2 regions of the Rathayibacter tritici genome follow, and region 1 is predicted to be linked to the other one. Evidence: riboswitches for the same ligand, from Rfam matches in the RefSeq annotation. Region 1 holds a riboswitch; the other holds the start of a gene.

Region 1 (8,301 bases):
GCCGAGCACCTCGCCGCCGTGCTGGGCGCGCTGACCGAGGCGCTGGCCGAGGAACGCAGGCTCCCCGAAGCGGAGCGTGCCGCTGAGCGCACCGCCCGCGCCGAGCAGACGGCCGCGAACACCCTGGCCGGTGTGGAGGAGGAGCTGCGCGAGCTGCCCGCTCGAGTGGATGCGCTCGCCGAAGAGGAGGAGTCCCTCGCCGACGAGGCCGCCGCCGTTGCCGCCCGCGCCGAGGAGCTCGCCGCCGTCGAACGGAGGATCGCCGCGGTCCACGAGCGCGACCTCGCCGCCGCGGAGTTGCACCGGTTGCGGACCGCCTACGCCGACGCCGCTCGTGCGCACGGCGAGCGCGCCGCCGAACAGGCCGCCCTCATCGCGCGCCGGTTCGCCGGATTCGCCGGCGAGCTGGCCGAGCGCCTGGAGCCGGGAGCGCCATGCCCGGTCTGCGGCTCGCCGGAGCACCCCCGCCCGGCCGATCACGACGGACCGACGACGGTCGGTACCGCCGACCTGGACCGCGCGCACACCGCGGTCCAGCGCGCTTCCGCCGCCCTCGACTCCGCCCGGGAGCGCGAGGGCATCGCCGCCCTCGCCCTGGCAGCGCTCGACGAGCGAGTCGGCGACGATGCCGACCTGGACTCGCTCCGCTCGGCCGACGAGGAGCGTCTGGCCTCGGCCCGGGCTGCCGCCGCCCGCGTGGCGGAGCTCCGGCACGAGCGCACCCGGCTGCGCTCCAGGATCGACGCCATCACGAGCGACAGGGACGCCGCCAGCATCGAGCATCAGGCCCGTGTCGGCGAGGCCGCCCTCGCCGCCGAGGCGCTGAGGCTGCTACGGGAGCGGGTCGAGATCTCGCGGGACGGAGCGGAGAGCGTCACGGCGCGCGTCGCCGACCTCAGTGCCCAGCGCCGCCGAGCCGTCGCCCTGGTCGAGGCCGAGGAGGCGGCGGGCGCCCGCGCCGAGGCCGCCGCCGTTGCCCGAGCCGAGCTCGCCCAGGTTCTGGCCGAGCGCGGTTTCGCCACGCCTGAGGAGGCCGAGTCCGCCGCACTGGCGAGCGGCGACCGCGCCCGCGCTGAGGCGGCCGTCGCCGAACACGAGCGGCGCCGCAACACCACCGAGGCGACACTCGCCGAGCCCGAGCTCCGCGCACTGCCCAGCACGCCCGCCGACGTCTTCGCCGCGGAGGAGCACTCGCGCGACGCCTCCGCTCGCCGCGACGAGGCGCGAGCTCGACTCTCCGTGCTAGAGCACCGCTCCTCGCGCCTGGCCGAGCTCGCTGCAGTGGCCGCGGGCCGCCTCGGCGCGCTCGACGAACGCCTCCGCCGCCACGAGGAGTTGCGCGCCCTGGCCGAGACCGTCTCGGGCCGCGGGCAGAACACCCGCAGGATGGATCTGGAGGCCTTCGCGCTCGCCGGCAGGCTGGAGGAGATCGTCGCCGCCGCGAACCTCCGCCTCGACGCGATGACCAGTGGCCGCTACGCCCTCGCTCACGACGACTCGCTCGCCTACCGCGGCGCTGCCTCCGGCCTCGGGATCGACGTGCTCGACGCCTTCACCGGCGTCCGGCGGCACCCCGCCTCGCTGTCCGGCGGCGAGACCTTCCTCGCCTCGCTGGCCCTCGCACTCGGCCTGGCCGACGTGGTGACGGCGCAGTCCGGCGGGATCTCGCTCGAGACCATGTTCATCGACGAGGGCTTCGGCTCGCTCGATGCCGAGACGCTGGAGACGGCGCTCGGCACGCTCGACGCGCTGCGCTCCGGCGGCCGCACGATCGGCCTGATCAGCCACGTCGATGCGATGCGCGAGCGGCTGCCGATCGGCCTGCGCGTCGTCGTCGGACCCCGCGGCGACAGCACGATCCTCACCGGCTGAGGCGGCGCCGACGCGGTGGGGCGGGAGCCTCGGTCGGTGCGGCCGCAGAGGCCGATACGGCCAGAGAGGCCGAGGCCGGCGACGCGGCCCGACGACGCGGGCGGGCGTCGCCGCGCCCGCTGCTAGGGTCATCCGCAGTGACACGGGGTGCCCGCCTGGGCTGAGAGAAGACCCGTTGAACCTGATCTAGTTCGTACTAGCGAAGGGATGTCGCGAATGAGTATTCGCACGCCTGTCCACCCGCCCCTCCCCGCCGACACGGCCGCCGACCCGGCGCCCCGTGCGGTGCCCGGCCCGGCGTCCGTCGGTCGCGATCTCGTCGCCCTCCGCGCCGCCGAGCCGCTCGTGCAGTGCATCACGAACGCGGTTGTGACCGGCTTCACCGCGAACAGCCTGCTCGCCCTCGGCGCCAGCGCAGCGATGTGCGATCTGCCCGGCGAGGCGGGCGTCTTCGCGGGTATCGCCTCCGCCGTCCTCGTCAACCTCGGCACGCCCGGAGCGGAGCAGCGCGAGGGCGCGCGGGAGGCGGTCGCCGCGGCCACCCGCGCCGGTACCCCGTGGGTGCTCGATCCCGTCGCCGTCGGCCCGCTGCCCGTGCGCACCGTTCTCGCCGTCGAGCTGCTGGAGGCGCGGCCCGCGATCATCCGCGGCAACGCCTCCGAGATCCTCGCCCTGGCGGGAGCCGGTGCGGGCGGGCGTGGAGTGGACGCGGTCGACACCGCCGAGCAGGCCCTCGACTCCGCCCGAGACCTGGCCCGCCGCACGGGCGGCGTTCTCGCCGTCTCGGGAGCGATCGATCTCGTCACCGACGGCGAGCGCGTCGTCCGGGTCACCGGCGGCCACCCGCTGCTGACCCGGGTGACCGGCGGCGGCTGCGCGCTGGGCGCGGTGATGGCCGCATTCCTCGGCGCAGGGGTCCGCCCGCTCGACGCCGCCGTCAGCGCCTCGGCCGTGTGGGGCCTCGCCGCCGAGCGTGCCGCCGCAACGAGCAGTGGCCCCGGGTCCTTCGCCGTCGGCCTCCTCGACGCCCTCGCGGCCCTCGGGCCGGCCGAGGCCGAGTCGGGCGCGCGGATCGCATGAGCGTCGACCTCTCGCTCCACCTCGTCACCGACACCGCCCAGTGCGGCGCGCGCGGCGTGCCCGCCGTGGTCGCGGCGGCGGTCGCGGGCGGAGTCACGACCGTCCAGATCCGCGATCACGATGCCTCGGCCGCCGAGCTCGTCGCCCTGACCCTCGCGGTCGCCGCTGTTCTCACCGAGCGCACCACGCTGCTGGTCGACGACCGTGTCGACGTGGTCCTCGCCGCCCGCTTCGCTGGTGCCCGCGTGCACGGTGTCCACCTCGGGCAGTCCGACCTCCCCGTCGTCGCCGCGCGCTCACTCCTCGGAGCCGACGCCGTGATCGGCCTCACCGCGAACACTCCCGCGCACCTCGCAGCCGTCCGCGCCCTGCCAGCGGGCACGGTCGACTACCTCGGCGTCGGCGTGATCCGGCCGACCTCGACCAAACCTGACCACCCCGCGCCCCTCGGCATCGACGGATTCGCGGCCCTCGCCACCGCGACGCCACTGCCCTGTGTCGCGATCGGCGGAGTCGGAGCGCAGGACGCGGCTCCGCTCCGGTGTGCCGGTGCAGCGGGACTCGCCGTGGTCTCGGCGGTCTGCACCGCCGCGGACCCCGCGGAGGCCGCCCGCAGCATCCGGGCGGAGTGGGACCGATGACCGCCGGCAGCGCCCCGTCCCGCACCACCGCAGCCTCCGTCGGCACCCCAGAAACCCCCGCCACCCCTGCCAGCCCACTCGCCCCGCGCAGCCCACTCGCCTCGCGCATCCCGCTCCCCCCGCGCATCCCCCGCGTCCTCAGCATCGCCGGCACCGACCCGACCGGCGGCGCGGGCATCCAGGCCGACCTGAAGACCATCGGTGCGCTCGGCGGCTACGGCATGGCCGTTGTCACCGCCCTCGTCGCGCAGAACACGCACGGTGTCCGCTCCGTGCACCTGCCGCCCGCCGCGTTCCTCCGCGAGCAGCTCGACGCGGTGAGCGACGATGTGACGATCGATGCCGTGAAGATCGGGATGCTCGCCACGGCCGAGTACGCCGGAGTCGTCGCGCAGTGGCTCGATGACGTGCGCCCGCCCGTCGTGGTCGTCGATCCGGTGATGGTGGCCAGCAGCGGGCACCGGCTGCTCGCCCCCGAGGCCGAGGAGGCCGTGCACGGCCTGCTCCGTCGGGCCGACCTGGTGACGCCGAACCTCCCCGAGCTGGGCGTGCTCGCCGGAGCCGCCACCGCCTCCGACTGGCCGACCGCGCTCGCGCAGGGCGCCGCCCTCGCGCGCACTCTCGACGCGGCCGTTTTGGTGAAGGGCGGCCACCTCGACGGCCCCGCCACTCCGGACGCGATCCTCACCCCCGACGGCCGGGTGCGCGAAGTACCCGGAGTGCGCGTCGCCACCGCGAACACCCACGGCACCGGCTGCTCGCTCTCCTCTGCGATGGCGACGCTCCTGGCCGGCCGCGGCGCCGGTTCCGACGCGCTGGTCGAGGCGCTGATCGAGGCGAAGGAATGGCTGACCGGCGCCCTGCGCGCCGCCGACGCGCTCGAGGTCGGCTCCGGTCTCGGCCCCGTCGACCACTTCCACCGCCTCCGCCCGCCGACGTTCTGCACGGGTGTCTGGGAGGAGACGAGGGAGCTCCGCGATGAGATCGACACGCTGCCGTTCGTCCGGGCGCTCGGCGACGGCTCGCTGCGCCGGGAGGACTTCGAGTGGTACCTGGAGCAGGACGCGCTCTACCTCACCGAGTACGCGCGGGTGCTGGCCGTGGCGGCACAGCGGGCGCCGACCACCGCCGAGCAGGTCTTCTGGGCCGAGGGCTCGGCATCCGCTCTCGCGACGGAGGCGCAGCTGCACCGCGACCGGCTCGGCAGCAGGGAGGCGCAGCACGCCCCGGTCACTCGCAGCTACGTCGATCATCTGCTCGCGGTCGGTGCCCGCGGTGGCTACGGCGAGATCGTCGCCGCCCTGCTCCCCTGCTTCTGGCTCTACGCCGACGTCGGCTCCCGCCTGGCTGCCGCGGGCCACGCGGAACACCCCTACGCGGACTGGCTGCTCAGCTACGCCGATCCGGTGTTCGAAGCCGCCACCGAGAGGGCGATCGTGATCACTGAGCAGGCAGCCGCAGACGCCACGCCGCGGGAGCGCGCTGCGATGCGAGAAGCGTTCCTGCGCTCGAGCGTCTTCGAGCGGGACTTCTTCGCGGCTCCGCTGGACCGGGCGCTGATCCGCTGATCGCGTCCGGTCCACGCGCCGCTCAGCCGATCGCCTCGCGTAGGACGTGCATGAGGGCGTCCAGCTGCACCGTGTCAGCCGAGGCGATCTCGGCGTCCGCACCGTCGAGCGCGCGGGCGGCGAGGCCCGCCTTGGCATCGATGAGTTCGGCGATCTTCGCGTCGATCGTATGCGCCGCGATGATCCGCCAGGCCGTGACCGGCTCCTCCTGACCGATGCGGTGCACACGGTCGATGGCCTGTGTCTGCTCGGCCGAGGTCCAGGACAGCTCGGCAAGCACCACGTTCGAGGAGGCTTGCAGGTTCACGCCGACGCCCGCCGCGGTGAGTGAGCAGACAGCGACCGAGACGTCGGGGTCCTCGTTGAAGGCGTCGATCTGGGTCTGCCGGAACGCCGCGGTCTGGTCGCCGCGGATGGACACCGAGGCGAGCTCGCGCTTCTCGAAAGTCTCCTCGGCCTGATCCAACACGTCGATGTGTTTGGCGAAGAAGACCACCTTGCCCACCGAGCGGGCCAGCTGTGAGGCGTAATCGGCGGCCAGTGCCGCCTTCGCCTGGCCGATCCGGCGGACCATCGTAAAGACGTTCTCGCCGGTCTTGGCCGACTTCGACTCCTCCAGCTCGCTCTGCGCCACGATGCGGATGAACCGCTCGCGCTCGTCGTCGTCGAGCTCGTGCGTGATCGAGGCGGTGACGGCCCGGAAACGCTGGAGCATCCGCGCTCCGAGCTCACGCTCGGCCTTCTGAATGGAGCGACCGAGGTCGTCGTCGAGTTCGACGGGCAGGTCGACGATCCGCTTCGAGGGCAGATCAGCGGCGACGTCGATCTTTTTGCGTCGGACGATGCCGAGGTCGATGACCGCCTCGCGCGCCTCCGGGTAGAAGCCGGTGTCGGCGGGAGTCAGGCCCGTCTCCTCCAGGCGGCCCAGGAGATCCGGCCCCGGCTTCGTCTCGTCGATCCAGCCGAGGAAGCGCCAGATGGCACGGAAGTCGTCGACGTCGTTGATCAGCGGAGTACCGGTGAGCGCGATCATCAGCGGGTCGTGTCCCGGAGTGGTCTCGCGAATCCTCGAGGCCAGCGCGAGCACGCTCTGCGAGCGCTGCGAGCGGAGGTTTTTGATGAAGTGCGCCTCGTCGACCACCATGCCGCGAAAGCCCAGGCTCCCGAGCCAGCCGATGTGCCGGTCGAGGATGTCGTAGTTGACGATGACCACGTCGGCGAACGCGTCGAGCGTGCCGCCGTCACCGTGGATTACCGTGGCGCGGCGCTGCGGGGTCCAGTGCTCGACCTCGCGCGCCCAGTTCATCTTGACGACGTTCGGCACCACCGCGAGCAACGGGTACGCACCCACGACGGAGGCGGCGAGCAGGCTCTGCGCGGTCTTGCCCAGGCCCGGCTCGTCGGCGAGTAGGAAGCTGCGGTGGCCCTCGCGGGCGCTCTCGATGAAGCGCGCCTGGTGCGGCATCAGCTCGCGCCCACGCGGGGAGACGCGGTCGAGTTTCGGCGGCTCCGGGAGCTCCATGCTCGCGGCCCGTCCGCCCGCGCCGTACTCGAAGGCCTTGAAGAGCGGACCGAGCAGCTCCCAGTCGTCCAGCCGGCGGCGCGGCGCCGGGGCTACGGCCTCCGCGATCGAGAAGTCCGGCGGGAGGAAGGGGTTCGCCAGCTGGCGCGCACGCACCGACGGGGGCACGACCTGGTTCACCGCCACCTCGGCCTTGGGCTCCGGTTCGGTCACGATCACAAGCTCGTCGGGGCTCAGCTCGGCACCCGCCTCCAACAGCCAGTCGCGGCGCAGCTTCTGCGCGGCCGGCGTGACGCCCGCCTCCGATTCGAGCAGCGCGATCAGGCTGGTGTCGCGCGCGGCCGTCTTGGCGAGGATCGTGGCGATACCGTCGAGGCGCTTCATTTCTTCTGCGCGCTGGGCCTCGCTGAGCGAGGTGTCGACCTTGACCCGCTTGCGCTCCTCGCGCATCAGCAGGGCGATCACCAAGAATTTCGTCCGGTTGGTCGGCCCGACCTTGCCGGTCTGGGCCTTCGCCTCCACCTCGCGGACGCGGCGGGCGAGGATCGGAATGATCCCCGCGTTGTCCACACCGCGCGAACGCGATCGGGGTCGGCTCCCGGCGGCGTTCGACGCTCGACGCGTCTGTCCGGACTGACGCTGGCCGCTGCGAGCCATGCTCCTCCTCGATGTGTGACGGGGGCGGAGGAGGGATTCCCGCGCGCTGCCGTCGCCGTGCATCCGCCGGATCGCCTCCGGGGAGACGACGGGCGTCGGTGCATCCGGTGGCTGTCAGGAGCTCCGAGCAACGGGTCTGAGACCCGGTCGCAGCGTCCCCGGCGTGCGGATGCAGAAGAAGTCTACTCCTCGGCGGGCTCTCGGCGGTCCTGCGCCGCGCGGGGAGGCGCGCCCGACGTCACTCCGGGGTCGGGACGCGGATGATCAGCCCGGCGGCGACGAAGACGCCGACCGCGGCGAGGCTCAGTGACGACCAGACCGCGTCCGGAAAAGCGAACGGCAGCACCGGGTTCCACAGCACGAGCACCGGGACGAGCCCGATCAGCCACAGGAAAGCGCGCGCCTGGATCGCGAACCAGCCGATCACCGCCGCGAGGATTGCCACCGGGTACCGGATCACGTCATAGGCATCGGAGCCGACGAGGGCGAGCCCGGCCAACAGCACGATCGCTGCCAGGATCCCGGGCGCGAGCGCCATCCGCGCCCGGTCCCGCGAGGGGTAGCGGGCGGCGGTCGTCCTGGTCGGCTTGCGGGTGCTCACCTCTCGATCGTACGGGGGCCGATACCCCACCCGGGTACGGACGGCGGAGCGTAGGCTGGCGGAGTGATCGAGGACCTCAAAAAGCGTTCGCTGCACCGTGCCCGCATCCTCGGCGGCCAGATGCGCGGCCTCGAGCGGATGATCGAGAACGAGGACTACTGCGTCGACATCGTCACGCAGTCCCTCGCCATTCAAAAGTCGCTCGGCTCGCTGAACAAGCTCATCGTCGAGAACCACCTCCGCACGCACATCACCGCGATGTTCGAGGAGGGCGGCGACGCCCGCGAGGCCGCGATCGCCGAACTCGTGACCATCTTCGAGCTCTCCCACAACCGCTCGTGAGCGCCGCACTCATCGCCG
Region 2 (8,301 bases), 260 kb from region 1:
GGTCATCGTCGGCCACCACGGCGCGCGCTCGGTCGTCACCGCCGCCACCTACGAGGCCCGCCGCTACGGCGTCAACTCCGCGATGCCGATGGCGGTCGCCCTCCGCCGCTGCCCGCATGCCGTGGTCCTCGAGCCGCACATGGAGCGCTACCGCGAGGCCTCCCGCCGCGTAATGGCGATTTTCGACTCGTTCACACCGTTGGTCGAGCGTCTGAGCATCGACGAGGCATTCCTCGACGTCGCGGGTGCCCGCCGCCTCTCCGGCTCACCGTTCGCGATCGGCACCGAGATCCGCCGCCGGGTCCACGACGAGTTGGGTTTGACCTGCTCCGTCGGGATCGCCAGTACCAAGTTCGTCGCCAAGCTCGCCTCCGGCCGCTCCAAACCCGACGGCCTGCTCGTCGTCCCCGCCGACGCGGTCCGCGAGTTCCTCGATCCGCTGCCCGTGAGCGCCCTGTGGGGGGTCGGCGCCAGCACCGAAGAGGCACTCGTGCGCCGGGGCCTGCGCACCGTGGCCGACGTCGCTTCCACTCCGCTGACCTCGTTGGTCTCGGCGCTCGGCGAGGCCACCGGGCGCCGCCTGCACGCCCTGGCGAACGGCGTGGACCCGCGGCCGGTCGACACCCGTCAGATCGAGAAGAGCGCCGGCCACGAGATCACCTTCGCCGACGATGTGGCCGACCCCGAGCTCGTGCGGCGAGAACTGCTGCGGCTCTGCGACAAGGTCGCGGTGCGGATGCGCCGCTCCGGCGTGCGCTGCCGCACGGTCGCGGTCAAGGTCCGCTTCGGCGACTTCAGCACCCTCACCCGGTCGCGCACGCTCGTCGAGGCGACCGACGTCGCCCGGGTCCTCTACGAGGCGTCCTCCGCACTGCTGGAGGCGGCGAATCCGCTCCGCCGCCCCGTGCGGCTGATCGGCGTGCGCGGCGAGCAGCTTGTTGAGGGCGACGACGTCGCGTTCTCGCTGTGGAGCGACTCCGACGACTGGCGCGACGCTGAGCTCGCGGTCGACGGTGTGGCGGCCCGCTTCGGCTCCGCGGCCGTCCGCCCCGCCTCGCTGCTCTCCCCCAGGGCCCCCGAGTCGGCGAAGGGGATCGACCTGAGCGACACGCTCGCTACGCGGAACCGATCGTCAGACTGATGGGCCGGTGGTCGGAGCCGTTCGGCGGCAGGACCGCCAGGGTCGCGGCCGGAACGCCGTCGGCCAGGGCATGGTCGAGCGAGACCAGCGGCAGAACCGACGGCCAGGTCGCCGGGAAGCCGACTCCGCCGGTGCGCACCAGTCCCGCCTCGGCGAGCACGGGCGCGAGCAGATGATCGTCGGTCGGCGTGTTGAAGTCGCCGATGACCAGGGTCCGCGCCGACGCATCATCACGGAGCACTGTGGCGAGGTTCGAGAGCATCGTGTCCCGCTCCGCGTGCTCACCCGGCCGGAACGATGCCAGGTGCACGACGAACAGGCGCGTGCCGCCCACCGGGGTGTCCACATCGACCGCCAGCGCACGCTTCCAGCCGAGACCGAGATCGAGTGGCTCCTCAGCCGTCAGCTCGGTGCGGCTCCAGACGCCGACGGTGCTCGAGACGAAGGAGTAGGGGTACTCGTTGGCCAGCTCGTCATCGACGGCGCGCACGGCTGCCCCGTCGAGCTCCTGCAGGGTGATCACGTCAGGATCGCGCGCGGCGAGAGACGCGGCGAGTTCACCCGCGTCCTGGCTCGTCTTGATGTTCTGGCTGATGACGGTGAACACCCCGGAGCGAACCGGCGGCGCGGGCAGCGCGACAGGCAGGACCAGCACGCCGTAGACCATCGCCAGCACGGTGACGGCGGCCGCCGTCCGCCGCGAGCGGAGAGTCGCCCCGGCAGCGATGAGCAGCAGGACGAGCAGTCCCGTCCAGGGGATCCCGACTTCCAGCACCGACAGCCAGCCGAGCGGATCCGGCAGCACCCGGTGCAGGGCGAGGAACGCCGCCAGGACCAGGCTCGCGATCGCGACCGCAACCGAGCGCACAGGGCGGCGGCGGGAGCGAGCGGGCATCAGACGATCATGTCAGCCGGTCCCGGAGGATGCATGGGCGAGTCCTGTACGCTCCGGCGGGCCGCTTGTCGCCGCGGAGAGGCGCGGAGTACCGTCGCACCATGCCCAACATCGCAGTCTCCCTGGCCGACACCGTCACTACCGCGGGTACCTCGACGATCTACGGCGAGCCCGTCACCGTCGACGGTGTCTCGCTCGTCCCCGTCGCTCTGCGCTGGTTCGGCTTCGGCGGAGGCAGCGGATCCGAGGGCGGCCAGGAGGGCGGCGGCGGAGGCGGCGGCGCCACGGTCATCCCGATCGGCGCGTACATCAAGGACGACCTGGGCCTGCGGTTCCAACCCAACGTGATCTCGGTTCTGGCTGTCGGCATCCCCTTCGTCTGGGTCACCGGCAAGGCCCTGGCCCGCATCATCCGCGCCCTGAAGAAATAGTCGGAGCGGTCGTCCGTCACCTGGCACGTTGCTGGCGCGCGGGGTACCACTTCTTCTTCGTCCGGCCGAAGCCGACGATCAGCCGTTCGACGTCGTCCGGCCGCTTCGGGTCGTAGATCACCGCCGCCGGCTCACCCGCCATCCAGGCGTCGCCCCGCTTCTGCGGGTACTTCAGGGCACGCTTTTCCTCGCCCTCGGCGGTGCGGTAGACGACCAGGAGACGCCCCAGATCCCGGGCGGAATCGCGGTCGCCTCGCGCTGGATCCGGCCCGACCACGCTGGCCGTCACTCGGGTGCCGTAGCTGAGGAGCTCGCGGCGGATCCGCGCACGGCGCTGCCAGAGCAGAGCCTGCAGCAACACGAGCAGCACCACGGCGAGAACGACGACCACCGACCAGGACATGACGTCTATGATTACCGACGAACACGGGAGTCCGGTGCACCGGACTGAGAGGAAGGCAGAAGCCTTCGACCGTCGAACCTGATCTGGGTCATGCCAGCGAAGGAACGTTTCGATCTCCTCTTCTCCAACCCGTGCCCTCCATTCGCTCCCACGAAAGGGCACGCCAGTGCAGAAAACGAACGCGCAGAAAACGACCGCGCAGAACACGAACGCGCAGCCCCTCGGCTCCTCCACCGCCACAGCTCGGCGGAACCTGCGCTGGCGGGTGGTCGACATCGTGGTGGCGAGCGTCGTCGCTGTCGCGAGCGGGGTCGTCTTCTGGGCCTGGGGCCTGGCGACGAACGTCCTCGGCCTCGCCTTCGACTTCCTACCCGGGCTCGGCGGGCTCCTCGGCGGCGGCTGGCTCTTCGCCGGCGTCCTGGGCGGCCTGATCATCCGCAAGCCCGGAGCGGCGCTCTTCACTGAGCTCGTCGCCGCGGCGGTCTCCGCGCTGATCGGCACCCAGTGGGGGTACACCGTGCTGATCTCCGGCCTGGTCCAGGGGCTCGGCGCCGAGATCGTCCTCGCGCTCTTCCTCTACCGCAGCGGCCGTCCGCTCGTTGCGATGCTCGCCGGCGCCGGCGCGGGCCTCGCCCTCGCGATCAACGACCTGCTGTCGTACTACGCCGCGAATGACGCGCTCTTCATGAGCGTGTACGTCGTGTCCTCGATCGTGTCGGGCGTTATCCTGGCCGGTCTGCTGTCCTGGTTCGCAGTTCGCGGACTCGCCGCCTCCGGTGCGCTGGACCGGTTCGCCTCCGGTCGCGAGGGCCGAACGGTCGAGGGAGCCGGCGCGGTCGCCCGATGAGCGGCGCGTCCGTCCGGGCCCGGGGCTGGAGCTGGCGTCACGCGGGACGCTCTCGTTCCGCCATCTCTGGGCTCGATCTCGCTCTGGAGCCGGGCGAGCGCGTGCTGCTGCTCGGCCCCTCCGGAGCGGGCAAGAGCACGCTTCTGCACGCGCTGGCTGGGGTCCTCGGCGACGAAGAGGACGGAGCCGCGGCAGGAGAGCTCGCGATCGACGGCGCAGCCCCGCTCGCTCGACGCGGAGTCGCCGGCCTCGTGCTGCAGGACCCGGACACCCAGGCAGTGCTCGCGCGGGTCGGTGACGACGTCGCCTTCGCCTGCGAGAACCTCGGTGTGCCGCCCGCGGAGATCCCCGCCCGAGTGCGGCAGGCACTGGAGGACGTCGGGCTCGACGTGCCGCTCGGCCACTCCACCTCGGCACTCTCCGGCGGGCAGAAGCAGCGGCTCGCCCTGGCGGGCGTTCTCGCGATGCGCCCTCGGCTCCTCCTGCTGGACGAGCCGACCGCGAACCTCGACCCCGAGGGGGTGCGGGAGGTGCGAGCGGCAGTCGAGCGCACGGCGGCCCACACGGGAGCGACGCTGATCGTGGTCGAGCACCGGGTCGATGTCTGGGTCGATCTGGTCGACCGCATCGTGGTCCTCGACCGCGACGGCGCGGTCGTCGCCGACGGTGCACCGGCCGAGGTCCTGCGTGAGGCGCGCGAGGTGCTCCGCGCCTCGGGCGTCTGGCTGCCGGGCGAGCATCCCCAGCGCCGAGCCCCCAGCATCCTGGCGTCACCGGCCGTGCTCAGCACACGCGATCTCTCGATAGGCCGGCCCGTCTTCGGGCGCCGTGGCGCCACCGTCGTCGCCTCCGGGCTCGACCTCGCCGTCGCTTCCGCTCGGGTCACGGCCGTGCTCGGGCCCAACGGCGTCGGAAAGTCGACCCTGGCTCTCACGCTGGCCGGCCTCCTCCCGCCGGTCGCGGGGCGCGTGAGCGCCTCCGAGTCGCTGCGGGCCGGCGCCGGGCCCGATCCGATCCGCTGGAGCTCCGCTCAGCTCGCCGAGCGGATCGCGATGGTCTTTCAGGAACCGGAGCACCAGTTCCTCACCGCTCGGGTGCGCGCCGAGCTCGCCCTCGGCGCCCGGGACGGGGCGGAGCGCCGGCGCGCGGAGGAGTTGCTGGATCGTCTCGGACTCGCTCACCTGGCCGACGCGAACCCCTTCACTCTGTCCGGAGGTGAGAAGCGGCGGCTCGCGGTCGCGTCCGCTCTCACCCGGAAGCCGTCCGTGCTCGTGCTCGATGAGCCGACGTTCGGGCAGGACCGTCTCACCTGGGAGGTCCTCGTCGGCCTTCTCGCCGAGCAGCGCATCGAGGGCGTGGCGGTGCTCGCCATCACCCACGACGAGGCGCTGGTGGCGGCCCTCGCCGACTCGGTCCTCACCCTCGGCGCACGCGAAGCGGTGTCCGGATGACGCTCCTGGATGCCCTGCCCGCCCGCGGTCGGATCGCTCGCGCGAACCCCGTGGCGAAGCTACTGGCGAGCCTGGTGATCGCCCTCGCTCTGATCCTCACCGTCGATGCCGTCTCGGCTGCTACCGCGCTCGTGCTCGAGCTGCTGGTCCTGCCGTTCGCCGGGCTCCGGGTAGGCGAGCTCGTCCGGCGGACGGCGCCCGTCTGGGTCGCCGCCCCGCTGGCCGGGCTCTCCACCGTCCTCTACGGGCGTGACAGCGGAACCGTCTACGCAGAGTTCCTGATCGTCTCGGTGACCGAGGGCTCGGTCGCGCTCGGTGCAGCCATCACCCTGCGGGTGCTGGCGATTGGTCTGCCGAGCGTGGTCCTGATCGCGACCACCGACCCGACCGATCTCGCGGACGGCCTCGCCCAGATCCTTCGGCTGCCCTCGCGCTTCGTGCTCGGCGCCCTCGCCGGTATGCGAGTGGTCGGCCTGCTCGTCGACGATTGGCGCACCCTCTCGATGGCCCGCCGGGCGCGGGGCGTCGCCGACGGCCGAGGGGCCGTGCACGCACTGCGCGGTCTCGCTTCGCGGAGCTTCTCGCTGTTCGTCCTGGCGATCCGGCGGGGGAGCAGGCTGGCGACGGCGATGGAGGCGAAGGGGTTCGGCTCCGGAGTCCCGCGCACCTGGGCCCGGGAGTCGCGGCTGCGAGCGGGAGACCTGCTGCTGATCGCAGGTGCACTGGCGATCGCGGCGACGGCCGTCACGGTGTCCGTCGTGTCCGGAGCGTGGAGCTTCGTGCTGCATGGCTGAGCGGAGCGTTCCCCTGACCGGTGCGTCGGTGCGTCAGCTCTCCCGGTCAATCCTCGCGAGACGCTGTCGCACTGTCCTCGTGGACGGGCCGAGCGGTTCCGGGAAGTCCACGGTCGCGCGCGCACTGGTGGAGCAGATCCGCCTCGCGCCGGGCGCACCGACTATCGCTCTCGTGCAGATGGACGACCTCTACCCCGGGTGGTCGGGCCTGGACCGGGCGTCTCAGGAAAGCGCCCGGGTGCTCGTGCGCCCGCACGCTCTCGGACTCGCGGCGCACTGGCGCCCGTGGAACTGGGCTGCCGGGACGACGGCCGGCCGACGAGTCGTCCGTGAGGATGTTCTCGTGCTCGAAGGCTGCGGGTCGGCCAGCGCCGACGCGCGGCGCGTTGCGGACCTGGTCATCTGGCTCGAAGCGGGCGACGAGCTGCGGAGGGCGCGCGCACTCGCCCGCGACGGTGAGCTCTTCGCGGCGCACTGGGATGCCTGGGATCGGAGCTTCCGCTCGTACTGCGAGCGTGAGCGGCCGCGCCGGGGGGCAGACCTCGTGCTGGACTCGAGTGGCGCAGCAGGAGACGCCTGAGGCGGGGAGAATCGACGCTCGACCGGGCGAGCGCCGCGTCGTGCAGCGGGGCGTCAGGCCCAGCCGAGGTCGTGCAGCCGCTCGTCGTCGATGCCGTAGAAGTGCGCGATCTCGTGCACGAGTGTGACGTGGATCTCGTCCCGCAGGGAGTCCAGATCCTCGCAGGCCGCCAGGTGCGGCTCCCGGAACACAACGATGCGGTCGGGCATCTCGCCGAATCCGTAGCGCTCGCGCTCGGTCAGTGCGACGCCGTCGTAGTAGCCCAGCACATCGAGAGTGCCGTCCTCCGGCCGGTCCTCCACGACGAACACGAGGTTGTCGAGGCCGTCGACCATATCGTCGGGGAGGGCGTCGAGCTCGGCAACGACCAGGGCCTCGAAGGCGTCCTCGTCCAGGTCGAGCATCCGTGGCCTCTCTCTACGCGTGCTCGTGATCGGCCGCTGGAGAGGCGAAGAGGCCCGGAGTCGGAACTCCGGGCCTCTTCCGCTGCATGTACAGCTACTGGGGTGAGTAACGGGGCTCGAACCCGCGACCTCCTAGACCACAACCAGGCGCTCTGCCAACTGAGCTATACCCACCAGGAGCGTGTTCCGCCGGGGCGACCCCGCGAAGCACCTGTACGAGAGTACTACATCCGCGAGGCGAACTCGTCCACGACGGCGGCCGAGACAGCCTGCACCTCGGCCGTGGTCGGTCCCGGCTCCGCCACGAAGACGGCGCGGCGGTAGTACTGGAGTTCCCGGATGCTCTCGAGGATGTCTGCGAGAGCGCGGTGGCCGCCATTCTTCTTCGGGGCGTTGAAGTAGATGCGGGGGAACCAGCGCCGGGCCAGCTCCTTGATCGTGCTGACGTCGACGTTGCGGTAGTGCAGGTGAGCGTCGAGGCGGGGCATGAACGTGGCCAGGAACGCGCGGTCGGTGCCGATCGAGTTGCCGGCGAGCGGCGCCTGCTGCTCGGCCGGGACATGCCGGAGCACGTACTCGAGCACTTCGTACTCGGCTTCCGCGACACTCACTCCGGAGGGAATCTCGGTGAGCAGCCCCGAGGTCTCGTGCATCGTCCGGACGAACTCACCCATGTTCTTGAGCGCGGTGGCGTCCGGTCTGATGACGAGCGAGAGGCCCTCATCCAGGGGATTCAGCTCGAAGTCGGTGACGACGACAGCGATCTCGACCAGCTCGTCGACGGCGAGATCGAGCCCCGTCATCTCGCAGTCGATCCAGACAAGACGGTCGGGGGCGCTACTCATGCCGGGCAGTCTATCCGCGGCCACCGACACCCGATCCTGTCCGCGCGCTCCTCCTAGACTGAATCCCCGTGATCGCGCTCGTCTGCTCCCTTCTGATCGTCAACGCCGTGTGGAATGCGGTCGTCTGGCCGCCCTTCCTGCGTCGCGTGCGGAAGGATCCGCGCGCACGCGATGCCGATGGCCGGGCGACGACCTTCCTCCGCGTCCACACGGTGCTCATCGGGACCTCGCTCGCCCTCGCCGCCGTTTCGCTCGTCGGGGGAGTGCTCGGACTAGTCCAGGGCGCGTAGTCGGCAGGGGAGCGGGCTCGGACGGACGTCGAGGTGGAACGAGAACGTCCGACGAGGATCCGGCGCCGAGCCGATCCTCGCCGTCTGCGACAACCCGGCGGTGATCGCGCTGTGGTCCGACGAGCGCCTACCGACCGTCGTCATCCCGGGCTGGGGTGTCCGCCTGACGGAGGGTCCTCCCCTCGAACCGACGGCGGTCTGAGGGCCGAGTGTGACGTTC

What was found. Region 1 has a riboswitch for thiamine pyrophosphate ahead of thiM (hydroxyethylthiazole kinase). Riboswitches for the same ligand answer to the same signal wherever they lie in the genome.
Region 2: another riboswitch for thiamine pyrophosphate. It lies ahead of A6122_RS07530 (ECF transporter S component); the one in region 1 lies ahead of thiM (hydroxyethylthiazole kinase).

The regions. Positions count from the first base shown of each region.
Region 1 covers NZ_CP015515.1:1,912,512-1,920,812, forward strand. The annotation lists gene A6122_RS08740 (AAA family ATPase) at 1-1,872, shown strand, start outside; TPP riboswitch at 2,006-2,097, shown strand; gene thiM (hydroxyethylthiazole kinase) at 2,089-2,952, shown strand; gene thiE (thiamine phosphate synthase) at 2,949-3,593, shown strand; gene thiD (bifunctional hydroxymethylpyrimidine kinase/phosphomethylpyrimidine kinase) at 3,590-5,161, shown strand; gene A6122_RS08760 (DEAD/DEAH box helicase) at 5,184-7,340, opposite strand; gene A6122_RS08765 (DUF6804 family protein) at 7,579-7,941, opposite strand; gene A6122_RS08770 (metal-sensitive transcriptional regulator) at 8,005-8,283, shown strand; gene mmuM (homocysteine S-methyltransferase) at 8,280-8,301, shown strand, end outside.
Region 2 covers NZ_CP015515.1:1,649,197-1,657,497, reverse strand. The annotation lists gene dinB (DNA polymerase IV) at 1-1,141, shown strand, start outside; gene A6122_RS07545 (endonuclease/exonuclease/phosphatase family protein) at 1,116-2,036, opposite strand; gene A6122_RS07540 (hypothetical protein) at 2,138-2,467, shown strand; gene A6122_RS07535 (DUF3592 domain-containing protein) at 2,484-2,870, opposite strand; TPP riboswitch at 2,885-2,992, shown strand; gene A6122_RS07530 (ECF transporter S component) at 3,037-3,717, shown strand; gene A6122_RS07525 (ABC transporter ATP-binding protein) at 3,714-5,168, shown strand; gene A6122_RS07520 (energy-coupling factor transporter transmembrane component T family protein) at 5,165-5,962, shown strand; gene A6122_RS07515 (AAA family ATPase) at 6,042-6,542, shown strand; gene A6122_RS07510 (metallopeptidase family protein) at 6,596-6,946, opposite strand; tRNA gene A6122_RS07505 (tRNA-His) at 7,045-7,120, opposite strand; gene orn (oligoribonuclease) at 7,171-7,791, opposite strand; gene A6122_RS07495 (SCO4848 family membrane protein) at 7,860-8,081, shown strand.